One region of the Bacillus sp. Marseille-Q1617 genome, then DNA from elsewhere that is predicted to be linked to it. Evidence: riboswitches for the same ligand, from Rfam matches in the RefSeq annotation. Region 1 holds a riboswitch; each other region holds the start of a gene.

Region 1 (4,298 bases):
TGGATGAATGCTCATCCTTTTTTGATGAGGCAGGCTGGGGAACGCTGACGGTTGTCGAACAAAAGAAAAACGAAATGACCTTTGAATTGCGCGGTTCGTTTGTTGAGAGACGCTTATCACTTAAGTCAGATGTTACATTTAAATTGGAAGCCGGTTTTCTTGCTGAGCAGATCCAGCTCCAAAAGAAATGCACGACTGAAGCTGCAGACGAGATACATAAACGTAATCAATCCGTGAAGATCACCGCTCGCTGGGATGAAAAAGATAAAGTAGAATAGCTGGGCACGAACGAAATAGATGAATGAAAAGGGTTGACTCCGGATGAGGAGTCAACCCTTTGTTGGTTAAAGCGTCACTTCTTCAACTTGGACGGCATCCAATTTGAACGCCGTATGTAAGACTCCGGCAGCTTTCTGCATATTTTCCTGATCGACCACAGCCGACACTTTGATTTCAGACGTACTGACCATTTTGACGACAATATCATTTTGAGCCAGGACCTCGAACATTTCTGCAGCCACTCCCGGGTTTGAAATCATCCCGGATCCGACAATGGATACCTTGGCAAGGTCGCGTTCATGTTCGATATGAGTGAAGCCCAGTTCTCCCTGGTTCTTTTCCAATACAGCCAATGCATCATCCAGGTCATGTTCCTTGATTGAAAAAGATAGATTCGTGGTATTACGGTCTGTCTGGCTCTGGATGATGATGTCCACGTTCAAATGATTTTTAGCAAGGGTGGTGAATACTGATGACAAGCCTGTCAGGGCATTTCCGAGTCCAAACACAGTCACCCGTACAATTTCGTCTTCGAATGCGACACCTCTTACCACTAAATTCTGTTCCATGCTTGCTTCCTCCTCAATATACGTACCTTCCACTTTTTCAAGGCTCGATCTCACTTCTAATGGGATTTGATAATTCTTTGCAAATTCAACCGCCCGCGGATGCAGGACACCTGCACCTAAATTGGCGAGTTCCAGCATTTCATCATACGAGATGGAAGGCAGTTTTCGTGCACCTTCAATATAACGCGGGTCAGACGTATAGACGCCGTCGACGTCCGTATAAATATCACAGCGGTCAGCTTTCAACGCAGCAGCGATTGCCACAGCTGTCGTATCGGATCCCCCGCGTCCTAGTGTGGTGATTTCACCGGATGGCGTCATTCCTTGGAACCCAGCTACAATCACGACTTTTCCGCCTTGAAGCTGTGTTGTCATTTTCTCGGTATGGATATTGGTGATGCGTGCATTGCTATGAACGGATTCTGTCTCGATCCCGGCCTGCCAGCCAGTATACGAAATGGCCTCCTGACCGGCTTGCAGCAATGCCATCGTCAAGAGAGAGATTGTCACTTGTTCGCCCGTGGATAAAAGCATATCCATTTCTCTTTTGCTTGGGTGAGAAGTGATTTCCCTTGCTAAACCGACTAATGTATCAGTTGTTTTCCCCATTGCGGACACGACAACCACCACATCATTTCCCCGATTCTTCTCCTCCAAAATTCTTGACGCAACATTTTGAATTTTTTCAACAGAACCTACTGATGTTCCACCGAATTTTTGAACGATAATACTCACAGCTTCTCCTTCTTTCTCTTTGAGTGTAGAAATGGAATCTTTTTTCTGAAGAGAATCATCTGACTACTGCACAAATCCCGCTGCCGGCTGAATGATCTAAACACCTGCAGTCTCATGCCTGATAACAAAAAAAGCAATGAGACGGATATCTCATTGCTTTATGAACTTAGAGTAATAATACTGAGTCGTTCATCGGCATTGTGAGATAGCTCTCCAAGATTGATTCATCTTGACAATCCTGCATTTCTTAAACGCAGGACCAGCGGAATTAGTATGAGCCTAACACCACTTCGGCGAATCTCCCCTTTCCAGACATCTCAACAGAGCCCATACTCCTCTTTGCCTGTACTCTTGAAGCTCGCACCTCTATCACCACTATTTAAAGTGATAATGTTTTAAATTATCGATAATTATAGCACACGAAAAAAATGGAAGCAATGAGTTTTTTCAAGAATTTTTCCTTTTAATTTTTTGCTCATTTCCTGGAAAAAAGAAGAGAGGCGGAACCAAGCAAGCTTGGGACTGCCTCTCTTCTTTTTTCCGGGACTTTTCAGCTTCAGCTGAAAAGCAAGTGAAACGAACTTTCACCCGAATGAGCCAAAAATTATCCTGGGGACCCTATTCCTGCAGTTTCTCACGCAAAACCTTCGCCACTGCTTCCGGAATCCCGATATCCTGAAATTCTACCACCGTTGCTTCCTTCATCTTCTTCATGGAACCGAAATGCTTCAGAAGCTGCTTCTTCCGCTTCGGTCCGATCCCGTCGATTTCATCAAGAATGGACTGGAATGCACCCTTTCCGCGGAGCTGGCGGTGGAATGTGATGGCAAACCGGTGGACTTCGTCCTGGATCCGCTGCAGCAGGTAAAATTCCTGGCTGCGTTTTTCGAGCGGCACGATCTGCAATGGATTCCCGTATAGGAGTTCCGATGTCTGGTGTTTATCGTCCTTCGCGAGACCGCCCAAGGGTATATCAAGTCCCAATTCATTTTCCAGCACTTCACGGGCCGCTTCGATTTGGCCTTTCCCTCCGTCGATGATGATGAGGTCAGGAAGCGGGAGTCCGTCTTTCAATACTCTTGAATACCTTCTTCTCACCACTTCGCGCATGGATTCATAATCATCCGGACCTTTGACGGTCTTTATTTTGTATTTACGGTATTCTTTCTTTGCAGGCTTTCCGTCTATGAATACAATCATTGCCGACACAGGGGCCGAGCCTTGTATATTTGAGTTGTCAAAAGCTTCGATCCTGAATGGGGTGTAAATCCCCATCTGTTCGCCCAGTCTTTCGATCGCTTTGATCGTTCTCTCTTCGTCCCGCTCGATCAAGGCGAATTTCTCATCAAGCGCCTGCTTGGCATTTTTTTCCGCTAATTTCACCAGCTCTTTCTTCTTGCCTCTCTTTGGCTGCGTGACCTTCACTTCAAGGAGTTTCATAGCGAGTTCTTCATCGATTGATTCGGGCAGAAAGATTTCTCTCGGTTTGAAATGGTTTGCTTTTGAATAAAACTGGCCCAAAAACGTAAGAAATTCATCTTCCGGTTCGTTGTACAGCGGAAACAGAGAAACGTCCCGTTCAATCAACTTCCCCTGCCTCACAAAAAACACCTGTACACACATCCATCCTTTATCAACCGCAAAACCGAACACATCACGGTCGGTAAAATCCGTCATCGTCATCTTCTGTTTTTCCATCGTTGCTTCTATATGAAGGATTTGATCACGGAATTCCTTTGCCCGCTCAAACTCAAGGTTTTCAGAAGCTTCCTTCATTTTTTCGGAAAGTTCATTCTTGATTTCTTTGTATCCCCCGTTTAAGAATCTGGCAATTTCATCGGTCATTTCCCTGTACGTATCCTTGCTCACTTCCTTCACACAAGGGGCGAGGCATTGACCCATATGATAATAGAGACAGACTCTGTCTGGCATGGTTGTACATTTTCGCAATGGATAAAGGCGGTCGAGGAGTTTTTTCGTTTCATTTGCTGCACCGACATTCGGATATGGCCCGAAGTACTTCCCTTTTCCCCGCTGCACCTTCCGGGTCGTAATTAAGCGGGGGTGACGTTCATTAGTCAATTTTATGAAAGGATAGCTTTTGTCATCCTTCAGCATCACGTTGTATTTCGGATCATATTTTTTAATCAGATTCATCTCGAGCACAAGAGCTTCCAGGTCCGAGGAAGTCATGATATATTCAAAGTCTTCTATTTCCCCCACAAGCCTCTGTGTTTTTGCATCATGAGAACCTGTGAAATAAGAACGGACCCGATTTTTCAACACTTTTGCCTTACCGACATAAATAATTGTACCCTGCCTGTCTTTCATCAGGTAGCATCCAGGCTGGCTGGGCAGTAAAGCCAATTTATTAGTTATGACTGAATTCACGGTATCCCCCCTCTCTCCTTCTATATTAACTGATGGAATAAGAAAAGCCGAGGCACCATGCCTCGGCTTTATAATCGATTAATTCACATTAAGCATGTTTATTTAATAATTCAGCAAGTGCTTCTTTCGGCTGGAATCCGATTACTTTATCCACTACTTCTCCGTCTTTAAGGACAACTAGTGTCGGAATGCTCATTACACCATATTTTCCAGCTGTTTCTTGGTTTTCATCTACATCAACTTTGACGATTTTTACTTTGTCGCCCATTTCACTGTCAAGCTCTTCTAATACCGGAGCGATCATTTTGCATGGTCCGCACCAAG
Region 2 (4,298 bases), on a different contig from region 1:
AAAAACCCCTCAAACTGCTTAGACATCTTCCACCTTTACTCCCCCTTAATATTCTTTCATGAATATTTACCATGTTTTGCTTAAATACAGCTTGCAACGCCTTTTTTATCCATTATAATGGAGGTACTAGTAAAATATGTCGAAAAATGAAGGAATTACATAGGAGAATTCTATGAGGCTGATATCAACTAGGGCTTTGAGGCCGGGAATGGTTATGGCGACAACTGTATATAATGTAAGGGGTCATGCGCTGATCCAGCAAAATGTTGCGATCACGGAACGGATGATTTACCGTTTGCAGGAGCTTAATATTCAGTATGTCTATATTGAAGATTCCCTGTCTAATGGTATTAAAGTCACCGAGTCTGTACCGAGCAAAGTACGACATGAAGCGGTTGCCGGTATTGAAGAAGTATTCAGCCGGATCAATGAAGCAAAAATGCCCCAGAATTTACTTGTACTGGCGGACAGCGCGAAACAACTGAAACAGATTATCGACGTTGTCTTAAAGGAAGTCAAGGGGAATGACGAGCTGCTGACCGTACTTACAGACGTCTTTGCCTATGATTCTTATGTATTTCATCATTCTTTCAATGTAACGTTATATACACTCTCGATTGGGATCGAACTGAATCTTTCCCAAAAACAGCTGGAGGAACTAGGGATAGGAGCGATTCTTCATGATGTTGGCAAGATGCTGGTATCTGAAGACATTCTTATGAAACCGGGAAAACTTACAGAAGATGAGTTCATGGAAGTCAAGAAACATACCGAGCACGGATTTGATATTCTTAGAAAACTTCAGTCTGTATCTCTATTGGTGGCTCACTGTGCCTATCAGCATCATGAAAGATTGGACGGCTCAGGATATCCCCGGGGCCTAAAAGGGGATGATATACATCCTTTCGCTAAGATCATTGCAGTGGCAGATGTCTTTGATGCGATGACATCCAATCGCGTGTACCGAAAAGCGATGCTTCCACATGAAGCGCTGGAAATCCTTTACGCGGGATCGGGTTCCTTATTTGACATGAATGTCATAGAAGCGTTCAGGAGATCCGTCGCCATTTATCCGAACGGGATGGTTGTTGAATTGAATGACGGAAAAAAAGGGATTGTCACCGGTCAGAATAAAGGACTGACGGACAGGCCTGTCATCCGGGTGATAGAAGAAGACGGGGAAGAGCTTTATTCTCCATATGAATTGGACTTACAGAGCGAGCTTGATAAAGTCATCATCGGTTTTGATGCCGAATATGAACCGGCAGCCGCTAAAATAAAATAAATTTTTGCGTTAAACCCTCCTTAAAGAGCATAAGAATAGCTTGTAAGGGGGGATTTTTTTGTCAAAGTTTAAAACACACAAACCCCGAAGAGGAGGACCGCTGCCTTTTCGCCACGTGATGATCATCACCATCGTTTTCTTTATCTTTTCCACAGGGGCGGGTCTCTGGATCGTAAACCTGGGCTTGAAGCCAACCCTGCTTGCTTATGCAGAAACGCAAACGAGCAGAATCGGTACGATGGTCATCAATAAAGCGATCAACAAAAAGGTGGCAGGATCCATTGAGTTAGAGGAAATAACGGAAGAAGTCAAAAATGCAGAAGGGGAGGTGGTCTCTCTCAGTTTCAATACACAGAACATCAACCGCGTTCAGGGAGAAATCACTAATTTAGTCCAACTATATTTAAAGGAAGCTGAAAAAGGGAATATCGAAAATCTGGAATACATCACGGACATAGAAATCGACGAGGAAGGCACAAAAGCGGATGAAGGAATCGTGTATTCTGTTCCTCTTGGTCAAGCTACGAATAACGCCTTACTCGGGAACTTGGGACCTAAAGTCCCGATCAGGTTCCATTCAATTGGGGACGTGCGTTCGGACATTAAACATACAGTAGAAGAGTTCGGGATAAACAATGCCCTGGTCAAAGTCTATGTGACCCTGACCGTCAATGTCCAGATCATCATCCCGTTTGCAACCAAAACAGAAACCATCAAACAGGATGTACTCATCGCCATGGATACCGTCCACCTTGATGTACCTCAGTTCTTCAACAACAGCGGCGACGGTACATCACCATCGATTGAAATCCCGACGAATTGATTCAGGTGTTATGATATCACCATCTACTCTTTTGTATAGATACTATTATAGCTGGCTCCAGCAGTTGGTTGGAGTGCAAGACGAAGACTCCTGCGGGAGAAGTGGCCAATGTGAGACCTGTCCAGCTCCAGGGCTTAGAGGCACATGTCATAAGTCAACTCGTCCAAGAAGGCAAAGAACGCCTTCGTGGCCGATTCGCCTTATGCCACACGCCTCTGAACAAAGCCCTTCCGCTTTTCTTCCCGCAGGCGAAGCCGAGGAGGCTCACAGGTCACCCGCGAAAAGCGAAGTCTTGCACGGAAATCAACTGCGGTAATCAAGAATGGAAAAACATGTACTCGCACTTTCCCAATAAAAAAGTTGTCAAAAAAGTGATAGTTTGATATATTAAGAAAGGAAATTTTAATATCATAACCACATCATCAATCCGATGGGGTAGAGGTGCAGGGTTCAAGAGTAAGCTGTTTGAGGATGACAACTGAGACAACAGATGAAAGGGAACCTTTGCCGAAGCAGATATGTTTGTCAGAAGCATATGTGCTGGGGTTATCTTGAAGAAGGGTAACACTGTCATTATAGGGGATACTCTATGATGGGGAGCTACAGATCGTGATGGAGCACTTACATTACTCATTAAAGGTAATGATAGGATCCTCTATCATTACCTTTTTTTATTCCTCTGTCATGCAATGAGGTTCCCCCCCTATCAAATAGGAGGAGGACATTATGGAAAACACAATTTACTCAATCATCCCGCCCCTTTTAGCCATCCTGATGGTTATCTTGACGAGGCGCGTACTGCTCTCGCTGGGTGTAGGGATCATCGCTTCAGCACTTCTAATCACAGATTTCTCAATTACAGGCACTTTCAGTAAGATATGGGAAGCCGTCAAGGGCATTTTCGTTGCCGACGGTGGATTGAATACCTGGAATGTGTACATCATTTTATTCTTATTGATTCTTGGCGTCATCACCGCTTTCGTAAACATTTCCGGCGGAAGCCGCGCATTCGGTGAATGGGCGATGAAACGGGTGAAGACAAGAAGAGGCGCGCAATTATTGGCGGCTGTTTTAGGTATCATTATTTTTATTGATGACTATTTCAATGCGCTTGCGGTCGGACAGGTTGCAAGACCGATCACGGACCGTCACAAAATTTCCCGTGCGAAACTAGCTTATATCATCGATTCGACATCGGCACCGGTCTGTGTGGTATCACCGGTATCAAGCTGGGGAGCATATATCATTGGAATCATCGGCTCTATTCTTGCCACACACAGCATCACTGAATACACAGCATTTTCTGCATTCATCCAGATGATTCCTATGAATCTGTATGTTTGGGCAGCGTTATTACTAGTGTTGATCGTTGCTTATAGAGGCTTTGATTTTGGAAAGATGAAGGAACATGAAGAAAGAGCGGTGACGACAGGCAACCTTTATGACCCGGATAAAGAGATCCCGGGTGAGCTTAAGAACGATCTGCCTGTAAGCTCTAAAGGGTCGGTAGGCGATCTCGCATGGCCGATCATCGCCCTGGTTGTCGGAACAGTCGGTATGATGCTTTGGACTGGATATAAGGCAGTTGGTTCGTTCGATATCTTACCTGTATTTGAAAATACAGATGTCACTAAGTCATTATTATATGGAAGCTTATTCGCATTAGCGATTGCACTCATTCTTTTCTTCCGTCAAGTCAGCTTGAAGGGAGTGGGGGGAAGTGCAGCCGGAACAGCGGTTGTTGAAGGAATCAAATCCATGCTTCCAGCTGTATACATCCTCATTTTTGCATGGGCGATCGTCACTCTTATCGATGAGCTTCAAACTGGAACATATTTAGCCGGATTAGTGGAAAAATCGAACATGCCGGTCGAGGTTCTGCCTGTACTGCTATTCTTGGTGGCCGGAGTCATGGCTTTCTCTACAGGGACTTCATGGGGATCGTTCGGGATCCTGCTTCCGATAGCAGGTGAAATTGCCGCAGCAACTGATGTAAGTGTATTACTTCCTGCGATGGCCGCTGTTTTAGCAGGTGCGGTTCTTGGAGACCACTGTTCACCAATCTCTGATACAACCATCCTGTCTTCAACCGGGGCAGGAAGCAATCACATTGATCACGTTCTCACGCAGATTCCTTACGCACTCATCGGTGCATTGGCAGCTTCCATCGGTTACCTCGTATTAGGGTTC
Region 3 (4,298 bases), on a different contig from region 1:
CGGTTATTCACATTAATTCCGGATGAGATAGTCGAACGCGCCTAGTGCGGCTGTCGCTCCAGATCCCATTGAAATGATGATTTGGTTATAGGCACTGTCCGTACAGTCTCCTGCAGCGAAAACGCCGGGAAGGCTTGTAGAGCCGTGCTTGTCGACGACGATCTCACCGAAACGTGTGCGTTCGATGGTTTCGTCAAGCCAGTCTGTATTTGGTACAAGACCGATTTGGACGAATACACCTTGCAGCTCGATATGGTGTTCCTCGTGTGTGTCGCGATCAGTATAGGTGATCCCGTTTACCTTGTCGGTTCCGGTGATCTCCTGTGTCTGTGCGTTCGTGATGACTGTCACATTCGGAAGGCTTTGAAGTCGTTTTTGAAGGACGTCGTCGGCTTTAAGTTCTGAGTTGAACTCGAGAACCGTTACGTGGTTGACGATGCCGGCAAGGTCGATTGCTGCTTCGACACCGGAGTTACCGCCGCCGATGACCGCAACGTCTTTGCCTTCGAATAGTGGTCCGTCACAGTGAGGGCAGTAAGCCACACCTTTGTTCTTGAATTCCTGTTCGCCAGGGACGCCGATGTTTCTCCAGCGTGCACCTGTCGAGATGATCAGGCTTTTACTCTTAAGGACTGCGCCGTTTTCAAGCTCAAGCTCGATCATGTCTTTCTTTTCAAGGCGCTTGGCACGCTGAAGGTTCATGACATCGATGCCGTAGTCCTTCACGTGTTCTTCAAGGCTTGCGACAAGCTTCGGACCTTCCGTCTGCTTGACGCTGATGAAGTTCTCGATGCTCATCGTATCCAGTACCTGTCCGCCGAAGCGTTCGGCTACGATCCCTGTGCGGATTCCTTTACGTGCTGCATAGATGGCCGCACTGGATCCGGCAGGTCCTCCGCCTACTACTAGGACGTCGTATGGGTCCTTGTCGGAAAGCTCGCTGGCATCAGGGCCTTCCACGATTTTAGAAAGGATTTCCTCAATCGTCGTGCGTCCGCCGCTGAAAAATTCAGCATTCAAGTAAACGGATGGAACGGCCATGATGTTCTTGTATTCTACTTCTTCTTTGTACGCAGCACCGTCGATCATCGTGTGAGTGATGTTCGGATTGAGCACACTCATGATGTTGAGGGCCTGTACAACGTCAGGGCAGTTATGGCAGCTCAGGCTGACATATGTTTCGAAGTGATGCTCGCCTTTGACGCTCTTGATTCGATCGATGACACTCTGGTCCACTTTCGGGGCTCTGCCGCTGACTTGAAGAAGGGCAAGCACCAGGGAAGTGAATTCATGGCCGAGCGGGATACCGGCGAAATGGACACCGGTATCTTCCTCTCCTGCACGATTCACGCTGAAGCTTGGTGTTCTTGGAAGGTCAGCATTTTCGACAGAGATCATAGGGGACATGGATGAAAGCTCTTCGACTAGAGCCAGCATGTCCTTAGAAATGTCATCATCACCTGCTGAGACTTTCAGGACGATATCGCCTTCCATCATTTGCAGGTACTGTTCTAATTGTGCCTTAATATCTGCTTCGAGCATGATTTACTGCACTCCTTATAATTTACCAACTAGATCAAGACTTGGCTTAAGTGTTTCAGAACCTTCCTGCCATTTAGCCGGGCAAACTTCGCCTGGGTTTTTGCGCACATATTGTGCAGCCTTGATTTTGCCGATTAGGATGTCTGCGTCACGGCCGATGCCGCCTGCATTGATTTCAACTGTTTGGATGACACCATCTGGATCGATGATGAATGTTCCGCGGTCAGCTAGACCTTCTTCTTCATTCAATACCTCGAAGTTGCGGGAGATTGTTTGAGATGGATCCCCGATCATCGCGTATCTGATTTTACCGATTTTTTCTGAGCTGTCGTGCCAGCCTTTATGTGTAAAGTGAGTATCTGTAGAAACGGAATATACTTCTACGCCAAGCTCTTTAAGAGCTTCGTAGTTATTTTGAAGGTCTTCAAGTTCTGTAGGGCATACGAATGTGAAGTCTGCAGGGTAGAAGCAGAAAATGCTCCATTGACCTTTCAGGCTTTCGTCAGTGACAGTGATGAACTCACCATCTTTGTATGCTTGTGCTGTGAATGGTTTTACTTCTGATCCGATTAAAGACATAGTGTAAATTCCTCCTAAAAGTAGTATGTGGGATTGAGAATTATTAATAGTTTATAATAATTCTAATTCGATATTTATTATTATATATGCTGGTGAAAAAGTCAAGGAAGAAGATTGGATTATTTTTTTGTGTAGTTTATCGGGGGAAAGAGAAAGGGGTTCTTCCGTTTTGTTTCATATGTAGAGAGTCTTCAATCGTTAGAGTCAGATAGAGATAAATCGACAAGTGGCACAATTATTTGGATTCCGGCACAATTATTTGGTATGGCTCCTCTAATCATAGCAAAAGGGGGATATATTTTTAGCTCGAAAACTACTTTTTCAAAAAATAGGTTCAAATCCACTGTGAAATGATAAAAGATTGGCTGTTTTATAAACTTTTTTAACGGTTTAAAAATCTGTTGGGCAAGAAGAGTGGAATGTATCCAATATGTTTCTATTCAAAGGGCAGAGTCACGGGTGGATGGTTAGATGAATCGATTGAAGACGTGAAAAAGGAATTAACGGAATATGTGAAGGAAGCGCTCCTTGGATGCATCGATGAAAGTATTCACTTTACGATCGACGGGGTTTCCCCTGATAAGGCTCAAAATAAGAATATAACATAATAGATTGACAATTTTTCCACCCGGGTGGTATAGTGTCTTTACAAAACTATAAACTTACTCTCTGATAATAGAGGCGCGAGAATGAGGAGTAGCTTTCCTGAGGATGATGGATCCCGGGACGGAAAGTGAAAGGCAGATCGCCGAAACGGGAAGCAGCCTATCGGTTTCCTGTTGGGCTGGCATTGAACAAGTGTCAGACTGTCACAATGGTCACGTTGTGGAGAACTATTGAAGAGATGTTAATACAGAATTCTTCAGAACGTTCTTCGTTTTGATCAGGAAACCGTATGAGCATCGCTTCATACGGTTTTTTTGTGTAGTTTTTTTCGGAGGGGTTTCAGGAGGAGATTCAATATGACAGCAATGGAAACGAATGTACAAGGACAATTGGAAATCGGCGGGATGAGTACGGGCGAGCTTACCGCATTGTACGGAACTCCGCTGATGGTCTATGATGAGAACATGATCCGCCGCAATGCACGCGAGTTCCGCGAGGCGTTCATCGAGAGCGGGCTCGAGTTCCAAGTGGCATATGCGAGCAAGGCGTTTATGTGCAAAGAAATGGTGCGCCTTGCGGAAGAGGAGAATCTGTCGCTGGACGTCGTGTCCGGAGGGGAGTTGTACACGGCGCTCGAAGCAGGATTCCCGGCAGAACGGATTCATTTTCACGGGAATAATAAGTCTGAAGAAGAGATGGTGATGGCGCTTGATGCGGAGATTGGCTGCTTCGTGGTCGACAGCTTCCTTGAGCTTGAGCTCCTGCATGAGCTGGCGAAAGAGCGTGAACACCAGGTGAACATCCTGCTACGTGTGACGCCGGGTGTCGAGGCCCATACCCATGACTACATCATGACGGGGCAGGATGATTCGAAGTTCGGATTCGGGATTTCGACCGGCCAGGCCGACCGCGCGATGCAAATCGCCCTATGCAAGCCGCATTACAATGTACTCGGGATCCATTCCCATATCGGGTCGCAGATTTTTGAGCTGGACGGATTTCAGCAGGCAATCACCGTTCTGTCCGATTTTCTTCAAAGTGTAAGGCTGGAATGCGAAGTTACGCTGCCGGTTTTGAATATCGGGGGAGGCTTCGGGGTGCGTTATACGGAAGAAGACAAGCCGCTTCCGATCTCCGAATATGTAAAAGCGATCACGGACTGCGTGAAGGAAAGCTTCGGCGAGAATGGGTATCCGCTGCCGGAAGTATGGGTGGAACCAGGACGCAGCATCGTTGCGGAAGCAGGGACCACGCTGTACAAAGTCGGGTCGAAGAAAATCATCCCTGACGTGCGCACGTATGTGTCAGTGGATGGCGGCATGACCGATAATCTGCGTCCGGCACTGTACGGCGCGAAATATCATGCGGTGCTGGCGAACCGTCCGAATGAGGAATGCACGGAGCTTGTCAGCATTGCAGGGAAGTGCTGTGAGTCAGGTGACATGCTGATCTGGGATCTGATGCTTCCGCCGGTGAACTTCGGGGACACGCTTGCTGTGTTCAGTACGGGCGCTTACGGGTATTCGATGGCGAATAATTATAACCGGATTCCGCGTCCGGCCGTGGTGTTT

The links. A riboswitch is a leader RNA that binds a small molecule or an ion and turns the genes downstream of it on or off. The one in region 1 is predicted to bind lysine.
Region 2: another riboswitch for lysine. It lies ahead of HWX64_RS15660 (Na+/H+ antiporter NhaC family protein); the one in region 1 lies ahead of HWX64_RS17505 (aspartate kinase).
Region 3: another riboswitch for lysine. It lies ahead of lysA (diaminopimelate decarboxylase); the one in region 1 lies ahead of HWX64_RS17505 (aspartate kinase).

Annotation. Positions count from the first base shown of each region.
Region 1 is NZ_CAHJXM010000003.1:52,295-56,592, reverse strand. Features, by position in the region: gene HWX64_RS17510 (YslB family protein) at 1-278, shown strand, start outside; gene HWX64_RS17505 (aspartate kinase) at 345-1,583, opposite strand; lysine riboswitch at 1,782-1,960, opposite strand; gene uvrC (excinuclease ABC subunit UvrC) at 2,202-3,974, opposite strand; gene trxA (thioredoxin) at 4,063-4,298, opposite strand, start outside.
Region 2 is NZ_CAHJXM010000002.1:858,491-862,788, forward strand. Features, by position in the region: gene HWX64_RS15650 (HD-GYP domain-containing protein) at 209-1,285, shown strand; gene yunB (sporulation protein YunB) at 1,344-2,108, shown strand; lysine riboswitch at 2,537-2,719, shown strand; gene HWX64_RS15660 (Na+/H+ antiporter NhaC family protein) at 2,835-4,298, shown strand, end outside.
Region 3 is NZ_CAHJXM010000001.1:602,311-606,608, forward strand. Features, by position in the region: gene ahpF (alkyl hydroperoxide reductase subunit F) at 13-1,545, opposite strand; gene ahpC (alkyl hydroperoxide reductase subunit C) at 1,558-2,121, opposite strand; gene HWX64_RS02985 (hypothetical protein) at 2,541-2,729, shown strand; lysine riboswitch at 2,790-2,965, shown strand; gene lysA (diaminopimelate decarboxylase) at 3,084-4,298, shown strand, end outside.